Regions from separate parts of the Pseudomonas sp. LBUM1668 genome, predicted to be linked through region 1. Evidence: predicted binding sites of a transcription regulator. Region 1 holds the regulator's gene; each other region holds the start of a gene.
What was found. The regulator sigma-54, encoded in region 1, starts transcription at its own class of promoters, with help from an activator protein. The targets are predictions, from matches to a motif close to ANTGGCATNNANNTTGCTNT.
Positions count from the first base shown of each region.

Region 1 (4,794 bases):
CAGAAATGCCGTGCCCGGTTCCGGCTGACTCAGCAAACGCAGCTTGATGGTGTCGCGCAACTGGTACAGGTTCAGATTGGTGGTATTGATCTTCAGATCGGCCAGATCGGCGATGGGGCCCAGCAGGGCTGTTTCATCCTGGATCGCCTCGGCCAGCGAACGATTGGCGTTGCTCAGCGGGTGGCGTCGACGGGTTTCCGAAAAACGCTTGAGCAGGGTTTCTTCGTCGGCATCCAGATACAACACATCGCACTGGATATGGCGGCTGCGCACTTCTTCAAGCAGTTCGGGAAAACGCGAGAGATGACTTGGCAGGTTGCGCGCATCGATCGACACCGCCACCAGCGGTTGCGCCAGTTCAGTGTGAATCAGCGCGCGCTCAGCCAGTTCCGGCAGCAAGCCTGCCGGCAGATTGTCGATGCAATAGTAACCGTTGTCCTCAAGAACATTGAGCGCGGTACTTTTACCCGAGCCGGAACGGCCACTGACGATGATCAAGCGCATGATTACTGCCCGCTCTGCTCGTCCACAACAACCTGGTACAAGGCTTCATTGCTTGAAGCGCTGCGCAGTTTATCGCGCACATCCTTGCGATCCAGCATGCTGGCGATCTGGCGGAGCAACTCCAGATGCGCATCGGTGGCAGCTTCGGGGACCAGCAGTACAAACAGCAGGTCAACCGGCGCACCATCAATGGCGTCGAAATCGATAGGGGCTTCAAGGTGCATCAGGGCACTGATCGGCGACTGGCAACCCTTGAGGCGACAGTGAGGAATGGCGATGCCGTTGCCAAAACCGGTAGAACCGAGTTTTTCACGGGCAATCAGAGCCTCGAAGACATCTTGCATCTCCAGATCCGGCACTTCACGGGCGATCAGGTTGGCAATCTGTTCGAGGGCTTTCTTTTTACTGCCGCCCGGCACGTTCACGAGGGAACGGCCGGGGGTCAGGATACTTTCAAGTCGGATCATGGGGTAGGGGGTTATCGACCGGTCGCGCCCTGGAGCAGGCTCTGGGTCTTTTCCTTATGCTTTTTGAGTTGTTTGTCCAGCTTGTCGGTCAAGGCGTCGATCGCGGCATACATATCGGTATGTTCTGCGTTGGCGACCACTTCACTGCCGGGTATATGCAAGGTGGCTTCGATTTTCTGCTTAAGCTTTTCGACGCACATCGTGACTTGCACGTTGGTGATCTTGTCGAAATGGCGCTCTAATCGTTGAAGTTTCTCATTGATGTAGTCGCGCAGAGGTTCGGTCACTTCCAGTTGGTGTCCACTGATGTTGACTTGCATACAGCTTCTCCTTCGTTGCCAGTGCATAAAGCGGCAGGCCGAAAAGCCTGCCACTGGAACGCTGTAACGTGGCTTACATCAACCGCTTGCGTTCGCTCGAAGGCGCGATCCCGAGGGATTCGCGGTACTTGGCGACGGTGCGGCGAGCCACCTGAATGCCTTGTGCCTCCAGTAAACCAGCGATCTTGCTGTCACTCAACGGCTTTTTCTGATTTTCCGCGGCAACCAGTTTTTTGATGATCGCGCGGATCGCCGTGGACGAGCATTCGCCGCCCTCGGAGGTGCTGACGTGGCTGGAGAAAAAGTATTTCAGTTCATAAATACCGCGTGGGGTATGCATGAATTTCTGCGTGGTCACCCGGGAAATGGTCGACTCGTGCATGCCAACCGCCTCGGCGATGTCATGCAACACCAGCGGCTTCATGGCTTCGTCGCCATATTCCAGAAAGCCGCGCTGATGCTCGACGATCTGGGTGGCCACTTTCATCAGGGTTTCGTTGCGGCTTTGCAGGCTCTTGATGAACCAGCGGGCTTCCTGCAACTGATTGCGCATGAACGTATTGTCGGCGCTGGTATCGGCGCGACGCACAAAGCCTGCGTACTGAGCGTTGACGCGCAGACGAGGTACCGACTCCTGATTCAGCTCGACCAGCCAGCGTTCATTGTCCTTGCGCACAATGACGTCCGGAACGACGTATTCGGCTTCCGTCGATTCGATCTGCGAGCCCGGCCGTGGATTGAGGCTCTGTACCAGTTCGATAACCTGGCGCAGCTCATCCTCCTTGAGCTTCATGCGGCGCATCAACTGGCTGTAATCGCGGCTGCCGAGCAAGTCGATGTAATCGCTGACCAGACGTTTCGCTTCAGCCAGCCAAGGCGTCTTGGCCGATAGCTGGCGCAATTGCAGCAGCAGGCATTCGCTGAGATTGCGCGCGCCGATGCCGGCGGGTTCAAACTGCTGGATGCGGTGCAGAACAGCTTCGATCTCGTCCAGTTCGATGTCCAGTTCCGGATCAAACGCTTCGAGAATCTCGTCGAGGGTTTCGTCCAGGTAGCCCTGATTGTTGATGCAATCGATCAGGGTCACGGCGATCAGTCGATCGGTGTCGGACATCGGTGCGAGATTCAGTTGCCAAAGCAGATGGCTTTGCAGGCTTTCGCCCACTGAAGTGCGCGTGGTGAAGTCCCACTCGTCATCATCGCTGCTCGGCAGGCTGCTGGCGCTGGTCTGGTAGACGTCTTCCCAGGCAGTGTCGACCGGTAGTTCGTTGGGGATGCGCTCGCTCCAGTCGCCTTCCTCGAGGTTATCCACCGTCGGGGCGGTTTCCTGATAGGAGGGTTCCTGGATATCGGTGTTGGGCTTCTGTTCGGCGTTGTCAGCCAGGGGGTCGGTGTTGTCGAAGTCTTCGCCTTCTTCCTGGCGTTCGAGCATCGGATTGGATTCCAGGGCCTCCTGAATTTCCTGTTGCAGGTCCAGGGTCGACAATTGGAGCAGACGGATAGCCTGTTGCAGCTGCGGTGTCATCGTCAGCTGCTGGCCCATTCTCAAGACTAGCGATGGTTTCATGGCAGGGGCTTAACACCTTATTCGCCGGCGCGATGCGCCATCCACTACAGGGCGCCGAAGCGCCAAACTTAAGCAAATTATATGCCTGAAACTGAAGTGTTTGCCTAGAGCGCTGTAACAATTAAAGCGTATTAAATTCTGCTTGAACCGATACAGCGCCCGGGCGGCTCACCGGGCACCTTTACGCTTACAGGCGGAACTCGTGGCCCAGATACACTTCCTTGACCAGGTCGTTGGCCAGGATGGTAGCGGAGTCACCTTCGGCGATCAGCTGACCGTCGTTGACGATGTAAGCGGTTTCGCAGATATCCAGCGTCTCGCGCACGTTGTGGTCGGTGATCAGAACACCGATGCCCTTGGCTTTGAGATGGTGGATGATTTGCTTGATGTCGCCGACCGAAATCGGATCGACACCGGCGAACGGTTCGTCGAGCAGGATGAATTTCGGCGCAGTCGCCAGCGCGCGGGCGATTTCCACCCGGCGGCGTTCACCACCGGACAGGCTCATGCCGAGGTTGTCGCGGATGTGGCTGATGTGGAATTCCTGCAGCAGGCTTTCCAGCTCCTTGCGACGACCGGCCTTGTCGAGTTCCTGACGGGTCTCGAGGATGGCCATGATGTTGTCGGCTACCGACAGTTTGCGGAAGATCGACGCTTCTTGCGGCAGATAGCCGATACCGGCCTTTGCACGACCGTGCATTGGCTGGTGGCTGACGTCCAGATCATCGATCAGCACACGGCCCTGATCAGCCTGAACCAGGCCGACGATCATGTAGAAGCACGTGGTCTTGCCGGCACCGTTGGGGCCGAGCAGGCCGACGATCTGACCGCTGTCGATCGACAGGCTGACGTCACGCACGACCTGGCGGCTTTTATAGGCCTTGGCCAGGTGCTGAGCTTTCAGAGTTGCCATTACTGGTTTTTCTCTTCGGTTTTCTTCTTCGGCTGGATCACCATGTCGATGCGCGGACGCGATTCGGTGACTTTGCTGCCGGTAGCGCGACCGGCGCTGGCCAGTTTCTTCACGGTGTCGTAGACGATTTTCTCGCCCTGGGTGGTGTTGTTGTCTTTATCGACAACCTTGGCCTTATCGATCAGGACGACGCGATTTTGCGCGGCGTGGTACTGAATCGTCACGCCCCAGCCCTGAACTGGCTTGGTGTCGCCGGCAGTCTGCAGTTGTTCGAAGTAGGCGAGGTTGCCGACCGACGTCACAACGTCGATATCACCGGTCGAGGTGCGGGTGATGGTCACGGTGTTGCCTTTGACGATCATCGAGCCCTGAGTGATGATCACGTCACCTTTATAGGTAGCTACGCCGTTCTTGTCGTCCAGCTGGGCATCGTCGGCCTGAATGCGGATTGGCTGCTCTTGATCGTTCGGCAGAGCCCAGGCGCTCACGCTTCCCAGTGCTGCGCCCAGACTGAGCAAAATAGGGAGGGTTTTAACGAGCCTCATACTGTCCTCTTACGTTCGATTGCAGGTGTATCCTGCTTTCCTTCAGGTACGCTTTCATTCCTACGCCAGTCGATACACCGCCAGCGCCCTCGATTCTAACGGGTTGCTCGGTCTGCGCATATTCCCGCTGCGGGAACACTGTCATGCGAGTGGAAGTGATCAGCGTGTCACGTTTCTTTTCATCGGTGCGCTTGATGCGTACCGAATCGATCAATTCGACTTCGGTGCCGCCCGAATTCACTTCGCCGCGTTCGCTGGTCACGTGCCACGGGAAATCCGTTCCGCGGTACATGTTCAGGTCGGGCTTGGTGACCAGCGTGATGTCGGTCGCCTTGACGTGCTCGGCCTTGTCGGACGTCATTTCATACTGCACTTTGCCGTCCGGCAGGTATTGCACGGTATGCGTGTTGGTCGCATACCAGTCGATAGGATTTTCCACAGACGTGGTCGGAGGCTTGTCGAGGAAGCGTTCCGGGCT
Region 1 covers NZ_CP166787.1:960,948-965,741, forward strand. Annotated here, with positions in the region: gene rapZ (RNase adapter RapZ) at 1-504, opposite strand, end outside; gene ptsN (PTS IIA-like nitrogen regulatory protein PtsN) at 507-971, opposite strand; gene hpf (ribosome hibernation-promoting factor, HPF/YfiA family) at 983-1,291, opposite strand; gene ACA061_RS04165 (RNA polymerase factor sigma-54) at 1,365-2,858, opposite strand; gene lptB (LPS export ABC transporter ATP-binding protein) at 3,046-3,771, opposite strand; gene lptA (lipopolysaccharide transport periplasmic protein LptA) at 3,771-4,316, opposite strand; gene lptC (LPS export ABC transporter periplasmic protein LptC) at 4,303-4,794, opposite strand, start outside.

Region 2 (4,794 bases), 1.0 Mb from region 1:
GAACGAAGCGCCGGCCATGCCGAGGAACAGACCGAGGATCAGCGCCTGTTCGTAACTGTGAATACCGAGTTTCCAGGCGCCGAACAGCGCGCAGATGACGATGACCTGGCCGATCAGCCCGGCGGTTTTCGGCGACAACCGATCCGCCAGCATGCCCATCGCGAAGCGCAGTACGGCGCCGGCAAGGATTGGCGTGGCGACGACCAGCCCGCGCTGTTGCGTGGTCAGGTGCAGGTCGGCGGCAATCTGCACCGCCAGCGGGCCGAGCAGGTACCAGACCATGAAACTCAGGTCGAAGTAGAGGAAGGCCGCGAACAGGGTCGGGGTATGGCCGGATTTCCAGAAGCTTTTATTCATCGCGCACCTCAGCTGTAAAGAGTCTCGAGAAGGAGTCATGAGTCAGCAAAGTGGGGCGCCGCCACGGCCGCACCACCGGCCCCGGGCTGTGGGGCCAAAACGCAAAAACGCCGCTACCTGATTCGCCGGGAGGGGCGAGCGGGTCAGCGACGTCTTTGTCGTAGGTGGGGCAACCGCCGTTGGTTACCTGTATGGAATGCTTAGCGAGATTTGTGCCAAGGCTTAAAGATCGCTGCCTCGTTGCACTCGAAAGCTCCTACAGGGGGAGCATCGAACTCCTGTAGGAGCGGCCGAAGGCTGCGATCTTTTGATCTTGCTGGTTATTCAGCCGAGTAATTCACTCATGGCAATAATCTGCTCCGCCACCTGAATCAGCTTCTGCTGGCGGCTCATGGCCTGGCGCCGCATCAGGGTGTAGGCCTCTTCCTCATTGCAGTCCTTCATCTTCATCAACAGTCCCTTGGCCAGTTCGATGCGCTTGCGCTCCGCCAGTTGCTGGTCGCGGGCGTGCAACTGCGCACGCAACGCCTGATCACTTTCAAAGCGCGCCATTGCCACATCGAGAATCGGCTGCAAGCGTTGTGCGTGAATGCCTTCGACGATGTAGGCACTGACCCCTGACTTGATCGCCTGACGCATCACGCCGGGGTCATGTTCGTCGGTAAACATCACGATCGGGCGTGGCTGGTCGCGGCTGACCAGCACCACTTGCTCCATTACATCGCGGCTCGGTGACTCGGTATCGATCAGGATGACGTCCGGGCGCACCGTTTCGACGCGTGCGGGCAGGTCGATGGTCAGGCCAGACTCGTCAATTACCTCGAAACCGGCCTCGGTCAGCGCGGCTTTCAGGCGTCCGACTTTTTTCGCTGTGTCGTTGATCAGCAGAATGCGCAGCATGTTGGCGGTCTCCTGTCAGCGGCGGGCGAGAAGGGGAGCGTCGTCGCTCAGAGCGTGCAGCTTGAAGCTGCGCGCATAACCGGCCGGATCGCTGCCGTCCCAGACCTTGCCGTCGAGCAACTGACTGCTGCGCATGTCCGTGCCCCACGCGGCAACACCAACCGCGGTCGCCGCGTCGCGATAGAGGCCCAATTGCTGGACCTGACGCGCCACGGCGAGGTAATCCGGGTCTTCGCGCAGCAAACCCCAGCGGCGGAACTGGGTCATGAACCACATGCCGTCGGAGAGATAAGGCAGATTGACTTCGCCATTGCCGTGAAAGCGCAAGGCGTGAGGGTCCTGCCAGCGATTACCGAGGCCGTCGGCGTAGTCGCCGAGAAAGCGCGGTTCGATGCACGAAACCGGCGCGTCGAGATAATCCGGGGCGCTGAGCAATTGCGCGGTGCTGCGGCGATTTTCCGGGCTTTCTTCGATGAATCGGCTGGCTTCGAGGATCGCCATCACCAGCGCGCGCGCGGTGTTCGGGTATTGCTCGACGAAGGCGCGGGTGCAGCCGAGGACTTTTTCCGGGTGATCGGGCCAGATGGTCTGGCTGGTGGCCAGCGTAAAGCCGAGATCCTGCTGCACCGCGCTGGCGGCCCACGGTTCGCCGACGCAAAAGCCGTCGATTCGTCCCGCTTGCAGGTGCGCAACCATTTGCGGCGGCGGCACCACCACGCTGTCGACATCCTGTAACGGATGAATGCCCTGGCTCGCCAGCCAGTAATAAAGCCACATCGCGTGTGTGCCGGTCGGGAAGGTCTGGGCGAAAGTCAGTTTTGCGCGGGATTGGTGCACGTGGCGATCCAGCGCTTCAGGACTGCTCACGCCGAGGCTTTGCAGGCCGTGGGACAGGTTGAGGCTCTGACCGTTTTGGTTGAGGCCCATCAACACGGCCATGTCGGTGGATGCGACGCCGCCGATGCCCAAATGCACGGCGTAGATCAAACCGTACAGGCTGTGGGCGGCATCGAGTTCGCCGCTGACCAGTTTGTCGCGCAAGTTGGCCCATGAAGTCTGGCGCTTGAGGTTCAGGGTCAGGCCATAAGGTTGAGCGAAACCCTGAGTGGCGGCCACCACCACCGAGGCGCAATCGCTCAGGGCCATGAAACCAAGGTTGATCGCAGTCTTTTCCGGAGCATCGCTGCCGTTGACCCAGGCCAGCGGCCCGACGGAGGGTTCATTCATCGCATGCACCTGCAAAAGCCGCCTTCAAAAAAAACGCCGCCACCGGTTTTGCGCAGGCAAAACCCCATGACGACGCCATTGTCCCGGCCCGTACGCCGTCATTGGCGAGCGGGCTGATGGCAAGAAGGGTGCAAGGCATATGCCAGTCGCGTCGATTTGCGCGTGCGCCTCGCGCGGTGGGTCGATGCCCGGCTATAATCGCCGCCTCTTTTCGCCGCCCGAGTCATCGCCGCCCATGTACACCCTGGCCCGTCAGCTGTTGTTCAAACTTTCCCCGGAAACCTCCCACGATCTGTCGCTGGATCTGATCGGCGCGGGTGGGCGTTTGGGCCTCAACGGTCTGCTGTGCAAGGCGCCAGCGAAGGTGCCGGTGACGGTCATGGGCCTGGAGTTCCCCAACCCGGTGGGTCTGGCGGCGGGTCTGGACAAGAACGGCGCGGCCATCGATGGCTTCGCGCAGTTGGGTTTCGGTTTTGTCGAAATCGGCACCGTGACCCCGCGTCCACAACCGGGCAACCCGAAACCACGGATCTTCCGCCTGCCGGAAGCCGAGGCGATCATCAATCGCATGGGCTTCAACAATCTGGGTGTGGATAACCTGCTGACGCGGGTAGCCGCGGCCAAATACAAGGGCGTGCTGGGCATCAACATCGGCAAGAACTTCGATACCCCGGTTGAACGCGCGGTTGACGATTACCTGATCTGCCTGGACAAAGTCTACGCCCACGCCAGTTACATCACCGTCAACGTCAGCTCGCCGAACACCCCGGGCCTGCGCAGCTTGCAGTTCGGCGATTCGCTCAAGCAGTTGCTGGCTGACCTGGCCACTCGTCGCGCCGAACTGGCGCTGCGCCATGGCAAGCATGTGCCGCTGGCGATCAAGATTGCCCCGGACATGACCGACGAAGAAACCGCGCAGGTCGCGCAAGCGCTGATCGAAACCGGGATGGACGCGGTCATTGCCACCAACACCACGCTGAGCCGTGTAGGCGTTGAAGGCATGGAGCACGGTGACGAGGCGGGCGGCCTGTCCGGTGCGCCAGTGCGGGACAAGAGCACCCACACCGTGAAAGTGCTGGCGGCTGAGTTGGGTGGGCGTTTGCCGATCATTGCGGCGGGCGGGATTACTGAAGGCAAGCATGCTGCTGAGAAGATCACTGCGGGTGCCAGTCTGGTGCAGATTTACTCGGGCTTCATCTATAAAGGCCCGGCGCTGATTCGTGAATCCGTCGACGCCATCGCCGCCCTGCGCAAATAACCCAGGCTGTCCCGGTCAATGTAGGAGCTGCCGAAGGCTGCGATCTTTTGATCTTGATGTTGATTTTAAAAAAACAGGATCAAAAGATCGCAGCCTGCGGCAGCTCCTACAGGGGTAGTCGGCAGACATTCGAAAGGCAAATCGACCGGGCATAAAAAAGGGCTCCTCGAAGGAGCCCCTGGGCCGTAGCCCGCCGTCCGGGAAGGACGTGCGTGGTTAATGCGTTACAAATTCAGATTGTCGTGTCGGAATAAATGCCCTGTGTCAGCCGACGGCGTGAAGTTCGTTGAGTCTGTGGATTCCCGCAGTGCCGGTCATACCGTCCCAGTTGTCGCCGCGTCCTTCTCGCCAGCCGTTAATCCAGGCTTGGCGTACCGACGGTAGAGTAAATGGGCAAAGCTCACGGGATTTGCCACCAACGCCATATTGATATCCGCGCAAAAATGCTCTTTCCAACGGATCACGCTTAAGTCTTCTCATAGGGTGTTTCCCTCACTTGTTGACTGTATGTGTCGCGTTGACCTCAACCGAGGTCTGGCAGAAAAACTCTGCCGGGGGCGGCTCGCTGCCGGCGTGGCGAGCCAAGGTGTTGACGCCGTTGCGACGTCAACCTGTGGTCATTTCTAACCAATGAGTCACACCGATGGAATGACCGTTTTGTCATAAGGACGTAACGAAAAGGGTGCTACGGCAATAAGTAACTGCGTATTTGTTCAATGATTATTGAGCAAACCCCGGTATGATCGGCACCGCGCTGCATGATGGGGTTAATCCTTTAGTGAGAATGACCCACGTTTACACTGGGGTACTATTCGACGAAGGGTTGTTTTGAGTCATTTTGTTGCTTCAACATTTTTCTCTGTCCTTGCATCTAAGCTCTTTTAACCCGAGCAGCAGGGATGGGACGGCACACCTTCGTGCCACGCGGGCGTTCTTTTAGAAAAGCGCCTGATTGAAAACCGGATCGGCAATGCGTTGTCGGTTCACATAGCCAAAGGCTCTGGAAATACCATGTCCGACCAATTCGAACTCTTCCTCACTTGCCCCAAAGG
Region 2 covers NZ_CP166787.1:1,975,475-1,980,268, forward strand. Annotated here, with positions in the region: gene ACA061_RS08845 (nitrate/nitrite transporter) at 1-357, opposite strand, end outside; gene ACA061_RS08850 (ANTAR domain-containing response regulator) at 682-1,257, opposite strand; gene ACA061_RS08855 (CmpA/NrtA family ABC transporter substrate-binding protein) at 1,273-2,484, opposite strand; gene ACA061_RS08860 (quinone-dependent dihydroorotate dehydrogenase) at 2,720-3,742, shown strand; gene rmf (ribosome modulation factor) at 4,007-4,222, opposite strand; gene rlmKL (bifunctional 23S rRNA (guanine(2069)-N(7))-methyltransferase RlmK/23S rRNA (guanine(2445)-N(2))-methyltransferase RlmL) at 4,754-4,794, shown strand, end outside.
Region 2: a site for sigma-54 is predicted at 2,612-2,631, ahead of ACA061_RS08855 (CmpA/NrtA family ABC transporter substrate-binding protein). Genes of this name have one in related genera too.

Region 3 (4,794 bases), 950 kb from region 1:
TACTGGATGCTCGCCCGCACCTGATCCTCGTAGTGATAGGTGGTCTCGTGGCTAATCGAAAGTCTCATGCAGCCTCCAGGTAGGAACTGTGAATGGCGTTACCCAACTGGCGCACCAGCGGGATGAATTCGGTCAGCCAGGCGTGAAGGCCTTCCTCGAGAATTTCGTTGATGCCGGTGTAGCGCAGACGCGCGTCCATTTCTGCCGCCAGGCGTTGCGCCGGTCGCCCGTTGGCACCCGGCAACTGCGCGAGAATCTGGTCGATCTCCTCGGTACAGGCGCGCAGCGAACGCGGTACGTCAGCACGCAACAGCAGCAGCTCGGCGACATGCCGGGCACCCGGGGCGTCACGATAGATTTCGGTGTAAGCCTCGAATGATGACAACGCTCGCAGCAACGCACTCCACTGGTAATACGCGTGGGCAGTGCCGTCGCTGACGGCTTCGGCCTGATCACCGGCCATTTCGTAGCGCGCATCGAGCAGCCGCAACGTGTTGTCCGCGCGCTCGATAAAGGTGCCCAGACGAATAAAACGAAACGCATCGTTACGCATGATCGTGCCGTAGGACGCACCGCGAAACAGGTGCGAACGCTCCTTGATCCACTCGCAGAAACGGCTCATGCCGTAGCGGCTCAGGCCCTGCTCGGCGATCCCGCGAATCTCCAGCCACGTGGCGTTGATGTTTTCCCACATGTCGGCAGTGATGCGCCCACGCACCGCATGAGCACTGGCCCGCGCCGCGCCGAGGCAGCTGTAGATGCTCGCCGGATTGGCCGCATCAAGGGCGAAGAAGTGCAGCAGACGTTCGGCATGCAGCGCACCGTGACGCTCCAGATAATCGTCAAGCGTGCCGGTGATCAGCAACGGCATCGCCAGCTCGTGCAAGCCGTCGCCGCGACCGTCCTGCGGCATCAGCGACAGCGAGTAACTGATGTCGAGCATCCGTGCGAGGTTTTCCGCCCGCTCCAGGTAACGCGACATCCAATAAAGATCCGAGGCAGTTCTACTTAACATGGCAAGCTTCCTTCAATCCTCGACCACCCAGGTGTCCTTGGTTCCGCCGCCCTGGGAGGAATTCACCACCAGAGAGCCTTCACGCAGCGCGACACGGGTCAAACCACCGGGTACGACCCGGGTTTCGCGCCCCGACAAGACAAACGGGCGCAAGTCGATATGACGTGGCGCAATGCCGTTTTCGACAAAGGTCGGGCAGGTCGACAGTGACAGCGTCGGTTGTGCGATATACGCGTGAGGTTTGGCTTTGATCCGCTCGCGAAAGGCGTCAATTTCCGCTTTCGTCGACGCCGGCCCCACCAACATCCCGTAACCGCCGGAGCCCTGGGTTTCCTTGACCACCAGATCTGGAAGATTGGCCAGCACGTGGGAGAGTTCAGACGGATTGCGGCATTGCCAGGTCGGCACATTTTTCAGGATCGGTTCTTCATCGAGATAGAAGCGGATCATGTCGGTGACAAACGGATAGACCGATTTGTCATCCGCCACGCCGGTACCGATGGCGTTCGCCAGCACCACATTGCCGGAGCGGTAGGACGACAGCAGCCCCGGCACACCGAGCATCGAGTCCGGATTGAACGCCAGCGGATCGAGGAACGCATCGTCGAGGCGGCGGTAGATTACGTCCACGGCTTTCGGGCCGTCGGTGGTGCGCATGAAGACCTTGTCGTCACGCACGAACAGGTCCGCGCCTTCCACCAGTTCAACACCCATCTCTCGCGCCAGAAACGCATGCTCGAAAAACGCACTGTTGAAGCGCCCCGGCGTCAGCACCACCACGCTTGGGTTATCGATGGGGCTGGAGCTTTTCAGGGTGTCGAGCAACAGGTTCGGATAATGGTCGATCGGCGCGATGCGCTGGGCGGCGAACAGTTCCGGGAACAGACGCATCATCATTTTGCGGTCTTCGAGCATGTAGCTCACGCCGCTCGGAGTGCGCAAATTGTCTTCGAGCACGTAATAGGTGCCGTCGCCATCACGCACCAGATCGACGCCAGAGATGTGCGAATAGATATCGCGGTGCAGATCCAGACCCTGCATCGCCAACTGATACTGCTCGTTGGCCAGCACTTGCTCGGCGGGAATGATCCCGGCCTTGATGATGCGCTGCTCGTGGTAGAGATCGGCGAGGAACATGTTCAACGCCTTGACCCGCTGGATGCAGCCGCGCTCGACGATCCGCCATTCGCTGGAGGGAATGCTGCGCGGAATGGTGTCGAAAGGAATCAGGCGCTCTGTGCCCTGCTCGTCCCCATAGAGCGTGAAAGTAATCCCGGCGCGATGGAACAGCAGATCGGCCTCGCGGCGCCGTTGCGCCAGCAGCTCATCAGGCGTATCGGCCAGCCAACGGGCAAATTCCCGGTAATGCGGGCGAACCAGGCCGCCGGCATCGTACATCTCATCAAAATAGGTGCGGATCATGCCGTACTCCTTGTCACCCGGACCTACAGGCCTTCGCAAGGCCCGTGCCATCGGCATAAACGCTTTGATATCAATTGGTTGGATATTCACGTCGCAGGCACCGCACCATTCCTGTGCGGCAAATGCCCCCACCTGATCGCCCCCGCTTCATTGCGACGCACTGCATCGCCTATCACCAGCATAGTCAGAGTTGATTTCACTGCTTGCGGCTGGCTGCGGATAATCCGCGCATTCGCTGAAAAAACTTCTACGCAGAATTCTTCAGCCCCACTGATCCGCACTGCCAACGCAGCCCGCAAAGCCTTGACCCTGACCGGTTTCCTCTCCTTATCGGTCTTCCCTTTTAGCCACCCTCTGCGGTGGCTTTTTTTTGCCTGCTTGAAACGTTTTGAAAGCAAAAGCAAAAGATCGCAGCCTTCGGCAGCCCCTACAGGTGATTGGGGTAGGCGCTGCCGAAGGTTGCGATCTTTTGATTTTCAGAAACGAAAACGGCCGACCCAAAGGTCAGCCGTTGCTGAACAGTTATTTATTTCAAGAGATCAGTTCAGACGGTAGCGACTGCGCACCTCCTGCTTCACGCCCCAGCCCTCGATGATGCCGCCCAACGGCTCGACCACGGCAGAAAAGCCCTGCTCGAAATCGCCAATATCGTCATAGGTTGCGTACATCACTTTGCTTAATTCCAGAGACCACGCGCCGTCGTCGCGCGCGCTGACCTGGGCATTGATGGATTCACCGCGAAATTTTCCTGCTGCCCTGCGCGCCCGCTCCTCGTCCGGGAAAATCGCGTAGAACTCGATGGGATGGAATCGGGAAAAATCGAAACCGCCTTCTTTCATGCGGCGCAGAACATTGCTGCTGATGTCTTCTTGATAGGCTGTGCTCATGAATCGTCCCCCTCGGATAGATGGATAGACTTTCCGTATTCCCGCCCCGGGCCTTACTGGCCAAAGTACTACTGCAACGTGGTTGCTGCGGGAAACAAGCATGTAGCTGACAAGACCAGACCTTAGCGATCCATTCGCTGATCTCGCTTGCAGAGTAGCCCCAAGATAGAGCCGCTGCCAAGGCCTGGTGCTTCAAGTGACAGGAAGTATTCAGATTGGAGTGATGCTGCGGATTTCGATGGCGTTCTGGGTTTTCAGGTTTTTCACGCCGGCATCGGCGGTGCGCCCTTCTAGATCGTTCAGATCCAGTTCGGCAGCAACGGGCAGGAGCCGCGCCTTGATCAGTCGAGCGGCTTCGTCATCGCTTGGGCATTCCGCACGCTCGAACACCTCATCGACAACTTCACCATGATCGTCCACGAAAGTGACTTTCCACTTTTGCATCGGTGCCTCCTCGATCAAACCCGCAAATGGGCTTACCTCTATCTCGACTTTTAGAGGGATTGATCGTTCAAAAGGAATGCAGCGCGCGAGGATGAAAATAAAAAATTTACTGTCGGAGCTGCCGCAGGCTGCGATCTTTTGACTTTCAGAAACAAGATCAAAAGATCGCAGCCTGCGGCAGCTCCTACAGGCGCACCATGATGTTTAGTCGTTGCTTGGCTTGTTGATCGCCTGCAATACGTACTGCGGCATTGCAAACGCGCCGATGTGGATTTCCGGGTTGTAGTAGCGGGTGACGATGCTGCTGCCGATGAAACGCTGTTGCAGGGTTTCACGGCTCAGCTTGCGGTATGCCGGGTTGGTCGAGCCCCAGGCGAAGGTCATCGAACCGCCGATGTAGGTCGGCACCGCCGCTTGATAGAAATGCCAGTCCGGGAACAGGCTGCGCAGGCGACCGGCGGTGGTTTTGACTTCTTCGATCTGCATGAACGGCGTGCCGTTCTGGGTCACGAGGATGCCGCCTTCGTTCAGGCAGCGATGGCAGGCCTGATAGAAGTTTTCCGAGAACAGCACTTCGCCCGGGCCGATCGGGTCGGTAGAGTCGGAAATGATCACGTCGAATTTTTCGGTGGTCGTGGCGACGAAGCGCATCCCGTCATCAATCACCAGATTCAGCCGTGGATCGTCGTAGGCGCCCTTGGAATGCTCCGGCAGAAACTCTTTGCACATCTCGACCACGGTGCCGTCGATCTCGACCATGGTGATGTGCTCGACGCCCGCATGCTTGGTCACTTCGCGCAGCATGCCACCGTCACCACCACCGATGATCAGCACGCGCTTGGCGGCGCCATGGGCGAGGATCGGTACGTGGGTGAGCATTTCGTGGTAGATGAATTCATCGGCTTCGGTGGTCTGGATCACGCCGTCCAGTGCCATCACCCGGCCCATGCGCGGGTTCTGGAAGATCACCAGGTGCTGGTGTTCGGTGCGCACTTCATGCAGCAGTTTTTCCATGCGAAAACGCTG
Region 3 covers NZ_CP166787.1:1,909,379-1,914,172, reverse strand. Annotated here, with positions in the region: gene ACA061_RS08580 (transglutaminase family protein) at 1-68, opposite strand, end outside; gene ACA061_RS08575 (alpha-E domain-containing protein) at 65-1,015, opposite strand; gene ACA061_RS08570 (circularly permuted type 2 ATP-grasp protein) at 1,028-2,437, opposite strand; gene ACA061_RS08565 (ribonuclease E inhibitor RraB) at 2,977-3,324, opposite strand; gene ACA061_RS08560 (hypothetical protein) at 3,535-3,768, opposite strand; gene speE (polyamine aminopropyltransferase) at 3,973-4,794, opposite strand, start outside.
Region 3: a site for sigma-54 is predicted at 2,470-2,489, ahead of ACA061_RS08570 (circularly permuted type 2 ATP-grasp protein). Genes of this name have one in related genera too.